Regions from separate parts of the Pseudoalteromonas sp. PS5 genome, predicted to be linked through region 2. Evidence: predicted binding sites of a transcription regulator. Region 2 holds the regulator's gene; each other region holds the start of a gene.
What was found. Region 2 encodes FliA, which starts transcription of late flagellar genes. Its sites were predicted from a motif close to CTAAAGNTNNNNNNNNNNNNGCCGATA; they were not measured.

Region 1 (5,919 bases), on a different contig from region 2:
CGAAAGTCATAAAACGTTTAACGAGGCGTATGCCGATATTGTGACGGGTGTTGGTGTTATCACCAACCAGGCAAAAACAAATAGTGCAGCATTTGAGGCGCTTGCTAGCCAATCCAGTGCCTGGTTTGAATCTTTATCTGGCGTAAACTTGGATGAAGAAGCTGCAAACCTATTACGTTTTCAACAATCATATTCAGCATCAGCGCAGGTGATATCTGCAGCTAGAACTGTATTTGATACCTTATTAAGTGCCGCGAGGTAATTATGCGTTTATCTCAAAATCAAATTTTTAATTCAAATCTCAATTCTATTTTGCGTAATCAGCAAGATGTTAATAAAGCCACACAACAGCTTAATACTCAAAAGCGGGTATTGAGTGCGTCAGATGACGCTTCCGCGACCGCCAGAGCAATGTTGTTTGACGATAGAATTCAAGCAAACGATCAGTACACAAAAAATTTAACGATGTTGTCATCGCGGTTGGATACCCAAGAGTCGGTTTTGGAAAATATTAAAACAGCGATAGATAGTGCGTATGCAAAATCCATTCAGGCGGGTAATGGTGGCCTGTCGGATGTTGACCGTGCATCAATTGCTGACGAGTTAGAATCAATCCAAGACACGATTTTGGATTTGATGAACTCCAAAAGTGAAGATGGAAAATTTATATTTTCTGGCTATCAAGACAATACGCAAACTTATAGCTTCGATTCAGCGAGCGGAGAGTATGTTTACAACGGCGACCAAGGTCAACATAAAATAAAAATAGCAGAAAGTGTTGAAGTTCGTTCAAGTGACAACGGCTTTGACGTTTTTGAGAGTGCAGACAAACGCCTCAATATCACCTCAAATACAGGGGTTGTATCTGGCGGGGTGACCTCGGCATCTGTCTATGTTGATGAGCAAGCAGTATTTGATAAATTTCACAAAGCAAACTACAACGCAGACCCTGCCGCTCCTGCAGGAGCGAATACTTTTGATTTAGTCATAGCTGCAGGCACACCAAACACCTATCAGTTGGAGCAAGGCGGTACGGTTATCTCGACTGGTACCTTTGAAGGTAATGCGGTAAAAGTAGCAGGGATGGAATTTAAATATGATGGTGCAGCGCCTGGGCAAATCAGCTTTGATTTAGAAAAGCCCCAGAAAGAAAATATTCTTAACACGTTGGAATCTATGATCACCTCTTTACGAGATCCAAGCATTACGGGTGAAGATTACAAACAAGTACTTGCAGATGGCATTACGGGTTTGGATAACGCAAAGATAAAGGTATCACAGGCTCAAGCAGGACTTGGTGGTAGACTTAATGCTGCAAAACTAGTCAAACAAGCTAACTCCGATCTTGATGTGGATAACAAAGCTAATAAAGCAGCGCTGATGGAAGTTGACTTTTACTCTGCGATTTCTGAGCTTACTAAGCATGAAACCGCCTTGCAGGCCTCTCAAGCTACATTTGGTCGTTTAACTAACCTTTCTTTACTGGACTACATTCGTTAAAACGCAGCCTTTACAGGCTGCTTCCCCTACAACTACTAAAACTTTACCTTTCTCACCCAACAGTTTGAATTATATATAGTTAGTAATTATTTAAGGCTGGTAATGTCTTGCCGTCAAAACTTTGTCAAATAGTTTGGTTTCAAGATAAAAATCTATACTAATCATGATGATAAATTTTTTTAAAAAAAACACTAAAGGAAATATTTTGCCGACCGATAACTTAATTAACCAAGCCGGAGAGTGAAAAACATTCAAAGGTTGGAAAAGAATCTAAGTTTGAGAGTGAAAGACTCGATTTAAAGTGGGAGAACCATCATGGCACTTTATGTAAATACTAACGTAAGTTCATTGAACGCACAAAGACAATTAATGAATTCTGGTAACTCACTAGATACATCATTCAAGCGTCTATCTTCAGGCTTTCGTATTAACAGCGCAGCTGACGATGCGGCAGGTCTACAAATTTCAGACCGTTTAACATCACAAATTAACGGTCTAAACCAAGGTAATCGTAACGCAAACGACGGCATCTCTCTAGCACAAACTGCAGAAGGTGCAATGGACGAAGTTACCTCAATGTTCCAGCGTATCCGTACGCTAGCACAACAAGCAGCAAACGGCTCTAATACTGACGAAGATAGATTGGCGATTCAAGAAGAGATCCAATCTCTATCAAAAGAAGTAAACCGTGTTGCAGCAGATACAACGTTTGGTGGTCAAAACCTACTTGACGGCTCATATGCTGCTAACTTCCAAGTAGGTGCCGATGCTGTTCAAACAATCAGCTTCAGTATGCAAACTGTAGGCGCGACTACGAACAGCTTAGTGGCAAATGGCGGCTTTACGCTTTCAGGTATCGCAGGTATTGCAAGTGGTGTAACCGGAGCTTCGTTGAGTGCAACTGCCGGAACGATCAGTACTTCTGTTGGGGTTTCAGCGGATGCAACAAGTTTCTCTGGTGTTTTCACTGCATCAGGTATTTCAGTATCGACACAAGCTAATGCGCAAGCAGTAATGGCCGGTATGGATGCTTTGATTGCAGTAGTTGATAAGAAACGTGCTGAGCTTGGTGCGGTACAGAACCGATTCCAGTCAACAATTCGTAACCAGTCGAATATTGCTGAAAACTTATCTGCTGCTAAATCACGTATCAAAGATACAGACTTTGCGCAAGAAACGGCAAACTTAACGAAAATGCAGATCCTTCAACAGGCTAGCCAAACAATCTTGAGTCAGGCTAACCAGCGTCCTCAGGCTGCTTTGAGTCTACTAGGATAAGCATAGGAAGGTAAAGGTGCCTAGGCCGAATGGGGTATTTGCCTAGACACCGAATTGGATGATAAAGCGGAGGAGCTTAAAATCCAACTGCGTTCATTTAAACAATGAACACGTTAAGTAAAGCACATAGTATGCCAACTTTGTGCTGGAAAAATGACACTCACTCTCAAAATTAAAACAAAAGAGGCTCTTGGGCCTCTTTTTTATATAGATAGTTTATTGACGCAAGTTGGGGAGCCCCTGAGAACTGAGTCATCACTAGTAACGCCTTCTTATGCTACTGTTGTAAATTACTCTTTGCGATTGGTCATAGCAGAATTAAAGAAAAATATTATTACTGCTAATCTTCTGATATTTCGCAGTTGAAACTCCTGTATTGATCTAGGTTGTTTGGCAGTACAGCAACGCAATAGAAGTTGCTACAACTACTTTCCTACTTCAACTCGCTCACTCTCTCAACTTATGCTATTGCTCAACTAGGGAGTCTAACTTTTTGATAAATAGTGATTTTTATTGCTGATTTTCGCGCTGGCTGCGTTAAATTCACTTCTAATGGCCAGCTATTAATGCGTAGGATGCAAACACCTTAACGAGAGCAGGACGCGGAAGCGGTGTTTTCCATAAAACTCTCTGGCTAGACAAGGAAAAACTAAGTTATGCTTTAGCAGCAATGAGTTGGAAGACTCCTTATCTAAACCTCAGGTTAGATAATTCCTATCGACTTCACTATTTAGAATACGTATTTTATTGTTGGCCTGCATATTGCTTATATCTTGTCAGAGTTAATTTTGGCGTCAAAGTGGCAATTGGTTGCCTTAGTTGGTTGAACACCCGATGCATAAGTGCCGCTTTGTCATTTAACTATCTATCAATTAGATAATTGATTTGACAAAAAGAGAGTGAGTTATGGCTTTATATGTAAATACTAATGTCAGTGCTATTAACGCACAAAGACAACTAACTAATTCTGGCAATGAACTAGATACTTCTTTTAAACGTTTATCATCAGGTATGCGCATCAATAGTGCGGCAGATGATGCGGCTGGTCTACAAATTTCCGACCGTCTTCAATCACAAATTATGGGTCTGAATCAAGGAAACCGAAATGCTAATGATGGTATTTCTTTGGCACAGACTGCAGAAGGGGCGATGGATGAAATTACGTCGATGTTTCAGCGGATCAGAACGCTTTCACAGCAAGCAGCTAACGGCTCTAACACTGATGAAGACAGGTTAGCGATCCAAGAAGAAATCCAGCAGCTAGCCAAAGAAGTCAACCGTGTTGCCTCCGACACCACGTTTGGTGGTCAAAACTTGCTTGATGGCACATACGCGGCTAACTTCCAAGTTGGCGCTGATGCCGTTCAGACAATAGGCTTTAGTATGCAGTTTGTTGGGGCAACGTCTAATAGTATGGTGTCAAATGGCGGCTTTACTTTGTCAGGTATTGCTGGTATCGCAAGTGGTGTAAGTGGCGCCTCTCTTAGCGCTGTTGCAGGCTCCATTAGTACATCTGTTGGAGTCTCGGCTGATGCGACAAGCTTCGCTGCAGTTTATACAGCATCTGGTATATCTGTATCAACTCAAGCCAATGCTCAAGCGGTAATGGCTGGTATGGATGCGTTAATTGCAGTAGTGGATAAAAAACGTGCCGAATTAGGTGCAGTTCAAAACCGCTTCCAATCTACAATTCGAAACCAAGCGAATATATCTGAGAACTTATCAGCTGCAAAATCTCGAATTAAAGATGCCGATTTTGCTTTAGAAACGGCCAAGCTGACAAAGAACCAGATCCTACAACAGGCAAGTCAGACCATACTCGGCCAGGCTAACCAAAGACCGCAAGCAGCATTGAGCTTACTTCAAGGTTAAAACTGAATAATCAAATTATTTAAAAAAAAGCTAAAGCTTTTTCTTTGTCAGTCGATAGCAGAGTTAGAGAACTATAACTTTAGGACTCTAACTCGTCGAAGCTGAAGGGTAGGGGTATCCCGACGCTTTGATTAAAATTGATAAAGCGGAGGCTATTATGGCTTTATATGTAAATACTAACGTTAGCTCATTAAATGCGCAGCGTCAGTTAATGAACTCTGCGAATTCACTTGATACGTCCTTTAAAAGACTATCTTCAGGTTTTCGTATAAATAGTGCGAAAGATGATGCTGCTGGTATGCAGATATCTAATCGTCTCACAGGTCAAATCAATGGTCTGAATCAGGGCATTCGAAATGCAAATGATGGTATATCATTAGCACAAACAGCCGAAGGTGCGCTAGATGAAACAACACAAATGTTTCAGCGTATTCGCACATTGGCACAGCAGGCTTCTAACGGCTCTAATACTGATGAAGACCGCTTAGCAATACAAGAAGAGATCCAGTCGCTATCTAAAGAAGTGAATAGGGTTGCTGCAGATACCACATTTGGTGGTCAAAACTTGCTTGACGGTAGCTATGATGCAAACTTCCAAGTTGGTGCTGATGCCGTGCAAACGATCAGTTTTAGTATGCAAAATGTGGGTGCTACTACAAATAGCTTGGTTGCTAATGGCGGGTTTACTTTGTCGGGTATAGCTGGTATTGCTAGTGGCGTAACCGGTGCTTCTTTAAGTGCGACAGCGGGAAGCATTAGTACCTCAGTAGGTGCTTCAGCAGATGCAACTAGCTTTTCTGGTGTATTTACTGCCAGTGGTATTTCGGTATCTACACAAGCAAATGCGCAAGCAGTTATGGCTGGTATGGATGCGTTAATCGCAGTAGTTGACAAGAAGCGTGCTGAGCTAGGTGCGGTGCAAAACCGTTTCCAGTCTACGATACGAAATCAATCAAACGTTGCCGAGAATTTGACGGCTGCGCGATCTCGTATTCAAGATACTGACTTTGCACAGGAAACTGCAAATTTAACAAAAATGCAGATTCTCCAGCAAGCAAGTAGTTCAATTCTTAGCCAGGCGAACCAGCGTCCACAAGTGGCGTTATCGTTGTTAGGTTAATGAACAACAGTAGCGTCAAGTTTGTGAATAATTCACGAACTTGACGTATACTGTAAACTAGGTTTATTTCGGAGGTGTGTTGTGAAAGAAATACAAGTTTCAACACATTCGGGGCCAAATGTTTTGCAGCAAAAGCCTGACGAATTGTC
Region 2 (5,919 bases):
GTAATCACGTCTGGACGCAACGAAGCGGCCTTTTCAACCGCCTCTTTACCATTAACTGCAAAGTCTATAACTTTGATTTCACTGTCTTTTTCTAAGATTTCACTGACTCGGCGACGAAAGAAGCTCGAGTCATCAACAACTAATACTTTAACTGCCATTGGCAACGCTCTTTTATTTTGCTCTACAGCAGAGCAGTCAAACCGCTCTAGCATTTGACTACGCTTAAAAACTTAAGCGTAGTGTTTTAATAAGTTAGGTACATCTAGGATTAAAGCAATGCCACCATCAGAAGTGATAGTTGCCCCAGCCATACCTGGTGTACCTTGCAATAAGGCATCAAGGGGCTTTATCACCACCTCTTCCTGACCGATAAGGGAGTCAACAACAAAACCCACTTGTTTAGTCCCTATCTGAGCTATTACAACATGACCCTCAGCTTTTCTCATGCTTCGGTCTGCGCCCTTCACCAGCCAATGTTCGAGATAAAACAGTGGTATGGCTTTTTCACGAACAATGATAGTGAGCTGTCCATCAACTACATTGGTCTTAGTCAAATCAAGGTGGAAAATTTCGCTCACTCCCGCGAGCGGTAGTGCGAAGGTCTGCTCTCCAACCACAACCATTAAGGTAGGTAAAATGGCCAGTGTCAATGGAACCTTGATCTCTAATACAGTGCCAACTCCGAGTTCAGACTGTATATTAACAGAGCCATTAAGTTGGGTAATTTTAGTCTTTACGACATCCATACCGACGCCGCGGCCTGAAATATCAGATATCTGTTCTTTTGTTGAAAAGCCAGGGGCAAATATTAGATTGTACGCTTCGGTATCCGACAATCTGCTTGCTTGGTCTGAATCGATCACGCCTTTATTAATAGCAATTTTCTTCAACTTTTCAGGATCCATACCTGCACCATCGTCACGAATGGTCAGTAGAATATGATCCCCTTCTTGAGAAGCTGAAAGTGTCACGGTTCCCATTCTTGGCTTACCAGACGCTTCTCGAACATCTGGCATCTCAATTCCGTGGTCAACAGAATTTCGTACCAAGTGAACCAACGGATCCGCAAGCGCTTCAACTAAGTTTTTATCTAAATCAGTTTCTTCACCTTGTAAAACAAGATTGATTTCCTTTTTTAAGCTTCGAGCAAGGTCTCTTACAACCCGAGGAAAGCGACCGAACACTTTCTTGATGGGTTGCATTCGAGTTTTCATCACAGCGCCTTGCAAGTCAGCTGTCACCACATCAAGATTTGATATGGCTTTACCCATACTCTCACTATTTGTGTTATTCGCCAGACTGACCAAACGGTTGCGTACCAATACCAACTCACCGACCATATTCATGATTTCATCAAGACGTTTTGTGTCGACACGTACTGTTGTTTCTGCTTGTGCAGCTGGCTTTTTAGCTGCAGGAGCTGCGGCCTTTGCAGGCTCTGCTTCTTTTTGAGGCGCAGGTTTTGCTTCGGCTTTAGGAGCTGGTTTAGCCGCTGGCTTAGCCGTCGGTTTTGAAGCTGCTTTCGCTTCAGGCTGTTTGGGTGATGGCGTTGGAGCTTGCGTTACCGCTTCTTCAGTTGCTTTTGGCGCACTGCCTTTTCCATGTAACTCGTCTAATAAGGCTTCAAACTCATCATCTGTGATTTCCTCATCGTCTCCACCGTTGGCATTTGCTTGCTCACTGACTTGCGCTGGTGCTTGAGCTTCTTTAGGAACAGGGTCTTCACTGTTTGGTGCCCCGCCAAATTTGCCGACACCGTGTAACTCATCTAATAGATTGTCAAATTCGTCATCAGTAATGTCGCCATCATCACTGCTTGGTGGTGCACTTTCCGGGCTTTCTGTACTGGTCGGAGCGGGACCATTTCCTGAACCATGTAACTCATCAAGTAAATTTTCGAATTCTTCTTCAGTTATCTCATCAATACTAGAACTGGCGTCGCCGTCAGTATCGGCGTCAAATAAAACATCATCTGCACTAACTTCAGGTACTGGTTCAGTTTCTGCAACAGGTGCTGAAGCGACTTCTTCAACTACCTCGCCCTCAGATGCTGGTTGACTGAGTTTGTGAAGTGTTTCAAGCAACGCAGGATCAGCAGCTTCAGGCTCTTCACGATTTTGGATACAAGCAAACATCTCATTGATTGTATCCAAAGACTGTAAGATAACATCCATCAATTCGGAAGTTACTTTTCGTTGTCCCTGTCGTAACACATCGAATACGTTTTCCGCACCATGACAAGCGTCTACCAGCTCCGTCATGCCCAAGAATCCAGCTCCACCTTTAACAGTATGGAAGCCACGGAAAATCGCATTAAGAAGTTCTTTATCTTCAGGGTTGTTTTCTAGCTCAACAAGCTGCTCAGATAAAAGCTCTAATATTTCGCCTGCTTCAACAAGAAAGTCCTGCAAGATATCTTCATCGACTTCAAAGCTCATACACACTCTCCAACTAGAAGCCTAAACTAGATAGCAAGTCATCGACTTCGTCTTGACCAGAAACCACGTCGTCTCGTGATTCAGCGTCAATAATTGGACCTTCAGGCCCAGACAATTCATCACTGATAGTCTCTGTTGTTTTTATTTCATTTTCATTCGATTTAGTACCGGCCTGTGTTTCGTCTGCTGAACCAAACACAGTAAGGAGATGAATGAGACTATCTTCTACTTCTCGAACTAATTCAATGACACGGCGGATGACCTGACCAGTTAAGTCTTGATAATCTTGTGCCATGAGCACGTTTGTCATCAAACCTTGTAACTCGTCCGTACGTGTTTTCGAAGTCTGCATAAAGCTATCTAGGTCGTGGCACAGAGATTTGAATTCTCCGAGCTGAATATCTCTACTCATTAAACGATCCCAAGTTGGCTTTATTTGTGCTAGTTCGTCGGCAAGGTTTTGTGCCAACGGTAAGCTCTCTTCGACAGCGTCCATCGTTTTGTTTGCAGCGCTCTCCGTCATTTCCATGACGTAGTTGAGGCGCTGTTTAGCGTCAGGAATGGCCTCCGTTGTGAGGTCTGCAAGGCGAGTATCCAGTTCAAAGTTTTTCAATGACTCATGTAACTGACGAGTAAGCTTGCCAACCTCTGCAAATAACTCGGATTGCTCTTTGTTAGCAGCCTCTAAAATCAGCTGATCCGCTTTTTCTTGTTCACCTTGCTCTAATAGCTCTACAAGTTGTTTAGCTTGCTCGAGTGTAATTTGAGGCGCAGCGTTTACAGACATAGGCCATTTCCCCTTGCTGTTAGCCTAAGCGCTCAAATACTTTTTCAAGCTTGGTTTTAAGTGTACCTGCCGTAAATGGTTTCACGATATAACCATTAACCCCAGCCTGTGCTGCAGCAACGATCTGCTCTTTTTTTGCTTCCGCGGTTACCATAAGCACAGGAATATGTTTCAACTTTGCATCAGCTCGTATTGCTCGCAATAAATCGATCCCTTGCATTCCTGGCATATTCCAATCAGTTACTACAAAGTCAAACTCCTGATTTTGTAGCATCGGAAGTGCTGTACTACCATCATCAGCTTCTTGAACATTTGTAAAGCCTAAATCTCTTAATAGGTTTTTGATTATTCTTCTCATAGTAGAGAAATCATCAACCACGAGAATCTTCATGTTCTTATCCAAAACTTCCTCCAGTGAGGTTCGAACCCAACTATTTTATGTACTCTAATTTATCCAGTCATTGATTTTAGCTTTTAGCTTTATCATTGCCTGACCGTGAATTTGACTTACTCGAGATTCACTGACATCTAAAATGGCGCCAATCTCTTTTAAATTCATTTCATCGTTATAATAAAGCGACAAAACCATGGCATCTCTTTCTGGTAATGATTTTATCGCATTTACTAAAGACTCGTTAAAACGTTCATTTTTAACGTTATTAAACGGTTTGTCTAGCGCAAAATCGCTATTTGCAGGGGTAATCACATCTTCGTCTACCCCAAGATCCTCAATGCCTATTACTTTGCTTGCATTTACATCATGTAAAATATGATGGTACTCATCTAGAGATATATCAAGTTTTTCAGCGATTTCAGTGTCTTTTGGTTCTCGACCAAGGAGAGATTCGAGCTCAGATATAGTCTCTGCAACCATTCGGCTATTTTTGTGGACAGATCGGGGAGCCCAATCTCCACGACGAATTTCATCAAGCATCGCACCTCGAATACGTATGCCCGCGAAAGTTTCAAAACTGGCACCTTTACTGGCGTCAAAGTTTTTTGTTGCCTCAATTAACCCTATCATTCCTGATTGGATCAAATCATCAAGTTGCACGCTTGCCGGAAGTCGAGCGATTAGGTGACACGCCACTTTTTTGACAAGTGGAGCATGCCTTTCAACCACCTTATGAATATGGTCAGAAGTTTGATATCCCGCAGCTCTGTTGACCGGAGAAGCCATAATCACCCGTTTACAAGTTGTTCAATAAAAAATTCTAAATGACCAGAAGGCTGATGAGGAATTGGCCACTTAGCCGCTCTCGTAGCTAAGCCTTTAATAGCAACAGCTGCAGGAGAGCTTGGAAATAAATCAACGATAGCCCTTTGTCGACGTGATGACTTACGCATATTTTCATCAAACGGTACTGTCGCGACAAGCTCTAGAGCAACGTCAAGAAAACGATCGGTCACTTTTGATAGTTTAGCAAAAAGTTCCTGACCTTCACGCATGCTACGAACCATATTGGCCACTATTTTAAAGCGGTAAACTCCATGTTCTCGACTTAATACTTTAATTAATGCGTAGGCATCTGTAATGGATGTCGGTTCATCACACACTACCACGAGTACGTCTTGAGCGGCACGAGAAAAACTCAACACCATATCCGAAATTCCGGCTGCAGTGTCAACAATTAACACATCAAATTGTGTATTTAGTTCACTAAAAGCTCTTATTAACCCAGCATGCTCTGCTGGAGTGAGCTCAACCATATTCTGAGAACCTGACGTAGCTGGTACAATTTTTATACCTGCAGGCCCTTCAACTAGAATTTCATCTAGTTCACACTCTCCTGATAAGACATGTGATAAATTCTTTTCGACTCTTAGACCTAGCATCACATCACAGTTTGCCAAGCCTAAGTCCGCATCTAAAACAAGAACACGCTGTCCTTGCTGACCCATAGCAATAGCGGTATTGAGCGAAACATTGGTTTTCCCCACTCCCCCTTTGCCGCCGGTCACGGCTATGACTTTTACACCCTGGTTGCTACTTTGACTCATTCTACGCAGGCCACTTGCTTGATCTAAAACTGTGTTAATCATACATTCCTACTGACTCTGACGCTACAGGTACACGTCGAGAGTGCTGTGCTTTTATTCTTTTTAAATACAGTTGCTCAGCCTTTTTTACTAGCTTTTGAGCATTTGCTACACGAATGTCCTCTGGCACTCGCTGACCGTTGGTAAGATACCCTATTGGCAAGCGATTTTGAATCGCTATGCTAATAATCTCACCTAAACTTAGACTTTCATCAAGTTTTGTGAAAATACAGCCACTTAAATTTACTTTTTGGAAGTGTCTTACCGTTTCTTGCAACACGTTCATTTGTGATGTCGCACTTAACACTAAATAACTTCTAATATCAACTCTTGCGCTACGCATAAGTGTATTTAACTGTTCAGTTAAGCGCAAATCTCTTTGACTCATTCCTGCCGTGTCTATTAATACTAGACGCTTATTACGTAAATGATAAAGCACTTCTGCAAGTTCATTTGCATCTTTTACTTGCTTAACTGGACAGCCGATGATTCTACCATAGGTTGCTAGTTGCTCGTAAGCGCCAATTCTGTAGGTATCCGTTGTAATAAGTGCAACTTTATCTGCACCGTATTTTTGGGCGCCCAATGCTGCAAGTTTTGCCACTGTCGTTGTCTTACCTACACCAGTCGGGCCGACCATTGCAAAAACGCCAC
Region 3 (5,919 bases), on a different contig from region 2:
CAGTCGTAATGTTATTTTTCATCAGTCACAGTGGTATTTGATTGATTATCAAGATGCCGTGCAAGGGCCTGTTACGTATGACAGTGTGTCTTTACTAAGAGACTGTTACACGCGATTGCCTACTGATGAGTTTGCAATGTTGCAGCGATATAGTTTTGATAAATTACATGCCGCAGGTCTGTTAGCTGATATGGATTTTAGTCGATATCAATATTACTTTGATCTTACTGGGTTGCAGCGACACCTCAAGGCTGCGGGAATATTTACGCGACTATTGCAACGAGATGGGAAAGGCGGGTATCTAGATAATATTTTGCCAACGCTCGATTACATTCTTGAAGCTGCTCAGAAGTATGATGAATTTCAGTGGCTTGCAAGCTGGATTAGGCATGACATAATGCCTAAAGCAAAAGTCAAACTTAGCGCCAAATAAAGCGAATATGAAAGCAATTATTTTATCAGCAGGTCGTGGTAAGCGGATGATGCCACTTACAGCGACACAGCCCAAACCGATGTTGAAAGTAGCGGGTAAGCCACTCATTGAACATCACATTGAACGACTAAAGTTAGCTGGTATCACCGAGGTTGTAATCAACCTTGCATGGCACGGTGAGGTGATTAAGCACTACTTTGGTGATGGTAGCCACTTTGGGGTAAATATTACCTACAGTGATGAACCAGAAGGAGGGCTTGAAACCGCAGGAGGAATTATTCAAGCACTACCGTTACTGTGCCAGGATAGCGACCGCTTTGTGGTTATAAATGGCGATGTTTTTACCGATTATGATGTGCGTAGTCTTATACAGCTGCAACTTGGAAAAGCAGCCGCTGGACATTGTGAAGCACATATTGTGTTAGTGGAAAATCCAGCACATAACCCCAATGGTGACTTTTGTCTCGCTCACCAGCCTTTGAACCAAGAGCAATATACATTTTCTGGGATAGGTATCTACCATCAATGTTTTTTTGCTGGGCTAGAACATGGCTTTGTTAAGTTAGGGCCACTACTTCGCAGTGCACTTGCAGAGCATAGAGTGTCAACAGAACTGTATCTTGGTCAATGGGACGATATTGGTACTCCTGAGCGACTAAGCGCAATAAATAAAAAGTTAGGATATAGCGATGTGGGGTAAATTATTAGGAACCATGTTTGGTTTTTTGTTTGGTCGGTGGTTGGGCGCGATTCTGGGCTTTTACCTCGGACATTTGTTTGACAAAAGCTTACGTCAAGATTTTGATAAGGTCGGTGGTTTTCAGGGCTTTATTAAAGGAGATGAGCTGCACGAACGACAAGCTCTGTTCTTTTCAAGCTGTTTTGCTGTTATGGGGCATATTGCTAAGTCTAATGGCCGTGTCAGTGAGATTCATATTCAAGCCGCATCAGCATTTATGACCGAAATGGGGTTGCAAGGAGAAGACCGAAAAGAAGCGCAGCATGCTTTTACCGCAGGAAAAAGCAGTGACTTTTCAATCAAAGAAGCCGTAACAGATTTTAAAGAAGCGTTTGCTCGGCGCTATGATCTAAGGCAATTATTCTTAGAAATTCAAATCCAAATGGCATTTTGTGATGGTCATGTATCAGACGCTGAAAAAGCGTTACTAAAGCAAGTCAGCAAATATTTAGGTTTCGCTGAAACGCATTTTTTGTTTTTGCTAAAGCGTTACCAGGCTGAGTTTGAGTTTCGTCGTGCCCAACAAGCTGGAAAGTCACAGCAACAGCATCAGCATCATGGACACCAAGGAGCACCGCAACCGAGCGGGCTTACACGCTCAAAAGCCTTGGCTGTGCTTGGCTTAGGTGAAAGCGCAAGCGCGAGTGAAATTAAAAAGGCGTATCGCAAACTGATGTCACAACATCATCCGGATAAGTTGGTATCGCAGGGGCTGCCGACTCATATGATGGAAGTAGCTAAGCGGAAAAGCCAAGATATTCAGTCTGCCTACGAGTACCTTAAAAAAAGCTAAAGTATCCGTAAAAAACCGAGTAGTTCCTTGCGTAAACGCTGGTGCTGGAGCGGATCGGTTTTTTCCCCAAATAGCTCTCTTTGGCGGTAATCTAGCTTACTATTTTTTCTTGCCCACCTTACTCTGTCAGCGGTGCTATCGACTACCATTGGGTTATCAAAGCTGTAGTAAATATCCAAAAGAGCGGGGCTTATCAAAGACAGGTTTGATGCTAGGTGCTTTTGTCGCATTGCATTAGGCAGCTGGGGGCTGACGACGGTGTAAGCATCAATACGAAGGTTGGGTAAGGTTGCTAAATGTTCTGCGAACACACCAGCACTATTGCCAAATGCAACAACGACAAGCTTCTCTGTTTGTGTCATTGATAACGTATTGTAGAGCACTTCAAAACGACTGACTAACGCGGCTTTATAGTTGTCTAGGTTCATCTCTGAGACAGGCTCAACAGATTTCGGCTTTGGCTCAGCTTCTGGTGTTTCAATATCTTGATCTAAGAGACTTGCAGCATAGGACAAATCAGGTGGCGTGATGGTATACGTATCATATCCATCATCACTCAAGCGCTTAGCAAGGAAACTGATCCCGCTGTTATTAAGTGGCGGCATTTGCATATCAGGCAGGAAAATGACAATACCTGCCCGCATCGAAGCCATGTGCTCTTGATGAAAAACGTAAAATACTTCCTCTTCACTGTTTAGCTCCAGTAACCCCGCTGGTTCATAAAAACGCTGTGCATCTTGTTGAAAAAGCGCTGTTAGCGGTGCTGGGGCTATATGTTCGGCTGCGAAGCAACTTACTGATATTGAAATTAATAATGTAAAAAGTGCTCTGCTTAGCATAATACGTGTGCATGATTTTCCATGGTTTAGTATCGGCCTACTTGGCAAAAGCTTTAGCAGTCGCCTTTATTTATGGTTTTAAGGTAAACTGCCACATAGAGAAAATAAATGGAGAGTATGCGTGCAATACAAAGATAGCAAACGAGACTATCTCTTTATGTTTTTAAAAGGGGCTGGGATGGGTGCTGCTGATGTTGTACCCGGAGTATCAGGTGGTACTATTGCCTTTATCACTGGTATCTATGCGCGTTTTTTAAATGCAATAAAAAGTGTTAATTTGCAAGCATTAGGGTTGTTGCGCCGTGAAGGTATAAAAGCTACATGGCAATATATCGATGGTAGCTTTTTAGTAGCGGTGTTTTCTGGGCTAGTTATCAGTGCAGCATCTTTGGCTAAAGTTATTACTTACTTGCTTGCGCACCACCAAATACTGGTATGGTCATTTTTCTTTGGCCTTATTGTCGCTTCTTTTATTTACGTAGCCAAACAGGTCTCGAGCTGGAACGGTAAAAATATTGCGGCCTGTGTAACTGGCGCTGTGGTTGCTTTTGTCATTACGTCATTGTCGCCAGCGGAAGCGCAAGCATCTCACTGGATGTTTTTTATTTCCGGTGCCATCGCCATTTGTGCAATGATTTTACCTGGAATTTCGGGTAGTTTTATCTTGTTATTGCTGGGCATGTATGGACATGTACTGAGTGCTGTAAATCAACTTGAAATAACACTCGTTGGCCTTTTTTTACTGGGATGTGTTGTTGGGTTGATGTCATTTTCGAGGCTGTTGAGTTGGTTATTAAGCCATTATCAACAAGTCACATTTTCGGTATTGGCAGGATTTTTACTCGGATCACTGAATTTACTATGGCCTTGGAAGCAAGTGCTGACCACTTATGTTAATTCTAGCGGTATTGAAAAGCCCTTGACGCAAGCAAATATTTTGCCGCAGCAGTACAGTGCGCTGTACGGGCAAGATCCAAATACTTTGGCCTGTGTGTTACTTGCCATTGCCGGACTTGCCCTGATTTTAGCAATTGAAAAACTGAGTGAAAAATATTAGCTCAGGCTATCGTTCTAAACCACCCAGTGACAGAAAGGCGCGGAGACTTTGCAAATGGCGCAACGTAAGTTACTGAGTGAATTTTGTTGACATCAAACACCACCAAAGAATTAAACTTGGGGGCGTAACTATGAGTTGGTGTGCCATCTGTTTCAAAAAACTGTAGTAGCCCACCCCAGTCGGGGTGCCAATTTTTGCTTAAGCTGAGGACGTAGGCATATACTCGTCCTTCGGCCTCTACAACGTCATTGTGGCGTGTTAAGTACTGACCTGCGATAAATCGAGTTGCTTGAGCCGAGGTACGCACGATTTGTTGTTCTGAGATATGTGAAAAGCAGGATTGCAGCGCCTCGCTATTTAAATCTTTATACAGACTTTGCAGTAATTCAGGGCTTTGTGCATCGACCGAGTGACGACCATACATAAAACCTACGCCGCGCGACGCGTAGTGATGAATGTCTTCAAGTAGCGCCTGTTGTTCTTGTGGCGTCAAGGCTAAAATATCGCTGTCTTTAACTGATTTGGCTGCACCATTGTGGAAAAGTGCCAGTTGATAGTCCAGTTCAGATAAGCATTGGTGTAATTGCTGTGCTGCTGTTTGTTCGAGAATGTTTTCAATTCGGGCAAATCCCTTCTCGCACAAATCCTGCTGTAATCTTTGTTGTTGTTGCGTTGAAAGTTGGAGCATAAATTCCTGCCGCTGATGTATAGCCATTTAGTGTGTTCATGGCATGCCTTAGACTTCTGTCCAATGCTGATTATTTTTTACCTATGCTAAAGTGAGTTTGGTTGAAATGCCATCCCTCTGCACTCATCAATAGGCAAAAAAATGAAAATCAATGGATTACTTTTACTCTGTTGCGCATGGGTCATGTTGTTGATCCCGTATCCAGCCTTGGCTGCTCAAGGCTCCTTAGATCTCACAAATTCTACTTTGGGTTTCGTCTGTATTGTGATTTTTGTCATGGCTTACACTTTGGTCATGCTGGAAGAAAAAATCCATATGCGAAAGTCTAAACCTGTGTTGGTTGCGGCGGGGGTTATCTGGCTGTTAATTGGTGCATATTATGTAAACCAAGGCCAGACAGACGTGACTGAGCATGCGTTTCGACATAATCTACTTGAGTTTGCTGAGCTAATGCTCTTTTTGCTCGTTGCTATGACTTATATTAATGCGTTGGAGGAGCGGCGTCTTTTTGATGCGTTACGCGCGTGGATGATTCAAAAGGGTTTTAGTTATAAAAACCTATTTTGGATCACTGGGTTTTTATCATTTTTTATCTCGCCTATTGCTGACAACCTAACGACGGCACTGTTGATGTGCGCTGTTGTCATGAAAGTAGCGGAAGGAGATAAAGAATTTATCAACTTAAGTTGTATCAACATTGTAGTTGCAGCCAATGCTGGTGGCGCATTTAGCCCTTTTGGAGATATAACCACGCTCATGGTATGGCAAGCAGGCATGGTGCACTTTAGTGAATTTTTGGTACTGTTTGTTCCTTCACTCGTAAATTACGTCGTTCCTGCTTTAGTGATGAGTTATTTTGTGGCAGATAAAAAGCCGAGTGCTGTCTATGAGCGGGTTGAACTAAAGCGTGGTGCATTAAGGATCTTAACCTTATTTTTATTAACCGTTGCAACCGCCGTACTGGCTCATAGCTTATTACACCTACCCCCTGTGCTTGGTATGATGATGGGATTAGGTTACCTGCAATTTTTTGGCTACTTTTTAAGGATGACACTACCAGGTTCATTGGCAAGAAAACGCGCGATGGCGCAGCGAGAAGGAGACAAAGAGCGTCTCGAAAAACTCGGTAGTGTTGTTCCGTTTGACGTTTTTAGCAAGGTTTCTCGGGCAGAGTGGGATACCTTACTGTTTTTCTATGGCATCGTTATGTGTGTGGGGGGGTTAGGTTTTCTGGGCTACCTTAGTTTGATGTCAGAAGTGCTGTATGGTGAATGGTCAGCGACGTATGCCAATGTTCTACTTGGGGTGATCTCTGCAGTTATCGATAATATTCCAGTTATGTTTGCAGTTTTGTCCATGCAACCTGAGAT

Region 1: a site for FliA is predicted at 1,692-1,718, ahead of D9603_RS00300 (flagellin). Genes of this name have one in related genera too.
Region 3: a site for FliA is predicted at 2,835-2,861, ahead of D9603_RS04210 (DUF3530 family protein). Genes of this name have one in related genera too.

The regions. Positions count from the first base shown of each region.
Region 1 covers NZ_RCSQ01000003.1:13,710-19,628, forward strand. Annotated here, with positions in the region: gene D9603_RS00290 (flagellar basal body rod C-terminal domain-containing protein) at 1-262, shown strand, start outside; gene flgL (flagellar hook-associated protein FlgL) at 265-1,500, shown strand; gene D9603_RS00300 (flagellin) at 1,816-2,778, shown strand; gene D9603_RS00305 (flagellin) at 3,685-4,650, shown strand; gene D9603_RS00310 (flagellin) at 4,808-5,770, shown strand; gene D9603_RS00315 (flagellar protein FlaG) at 5,852-5,919, shown strand, end outside.
Region 2 covers NZ_RCSQ01000016.1:20,095-26,013, reverse strand. Annotated here, with positions in the region: gene D9603_RS02200 (chemotaxis response regulator protein-glutamate methylesterase) at 1-158, opposite strand, end outside; gene D9603_RS02195 (chemotaxis protein CheA) at 231-2,438, opposite strand; gene D9603_RS02190 (protein phosphatase CheZ) at 2,452-3,225, opposite strand; gene cheY (chemotaxis response regulator CheY) at 3,245-3,628, opposite strand; gene D9603_RS02180 (RNA polymerase sigma factor FliA) at 3,671-4,405, opposite strand; gene D9603_RS02175 (MinD/ParA family protein) at 4,408-5,268, opposite strand; gene flhF (flagellar biosynthesis protein FlhF) at 5,261-5,919, opposite strand, start outside.
Region 3 covers NZ_RCSQ01000033.1:292-6,210, reverse strand. Annotated here, with positions in the region: gene D9603_RS04225 (phosphotransferase) at 1-433, shown strand, start outside; gene murU (N-acetylmuramate alpha-1-phosphate uridylyltransferase MurU) at 441-1,133, shown strand; gene djlA (co-chaperone DjlA) at 1,123-1,965, shown strand; gene D9603_RS04210 (DUF3530 family protein) at 1,962-2,804, opposite strand; gene D9603_RS04205 (DUF368 domain-containing protein) at 2,926-3,861, shown strand; gene D9603_RS04200 (2OG-Fe(II) oxygenase family protein) at 3,863-4,549, opposite strand; gene nhaD (sodium:proton antiporter NhaD) at 4,733-5,919, shown strand, end outside.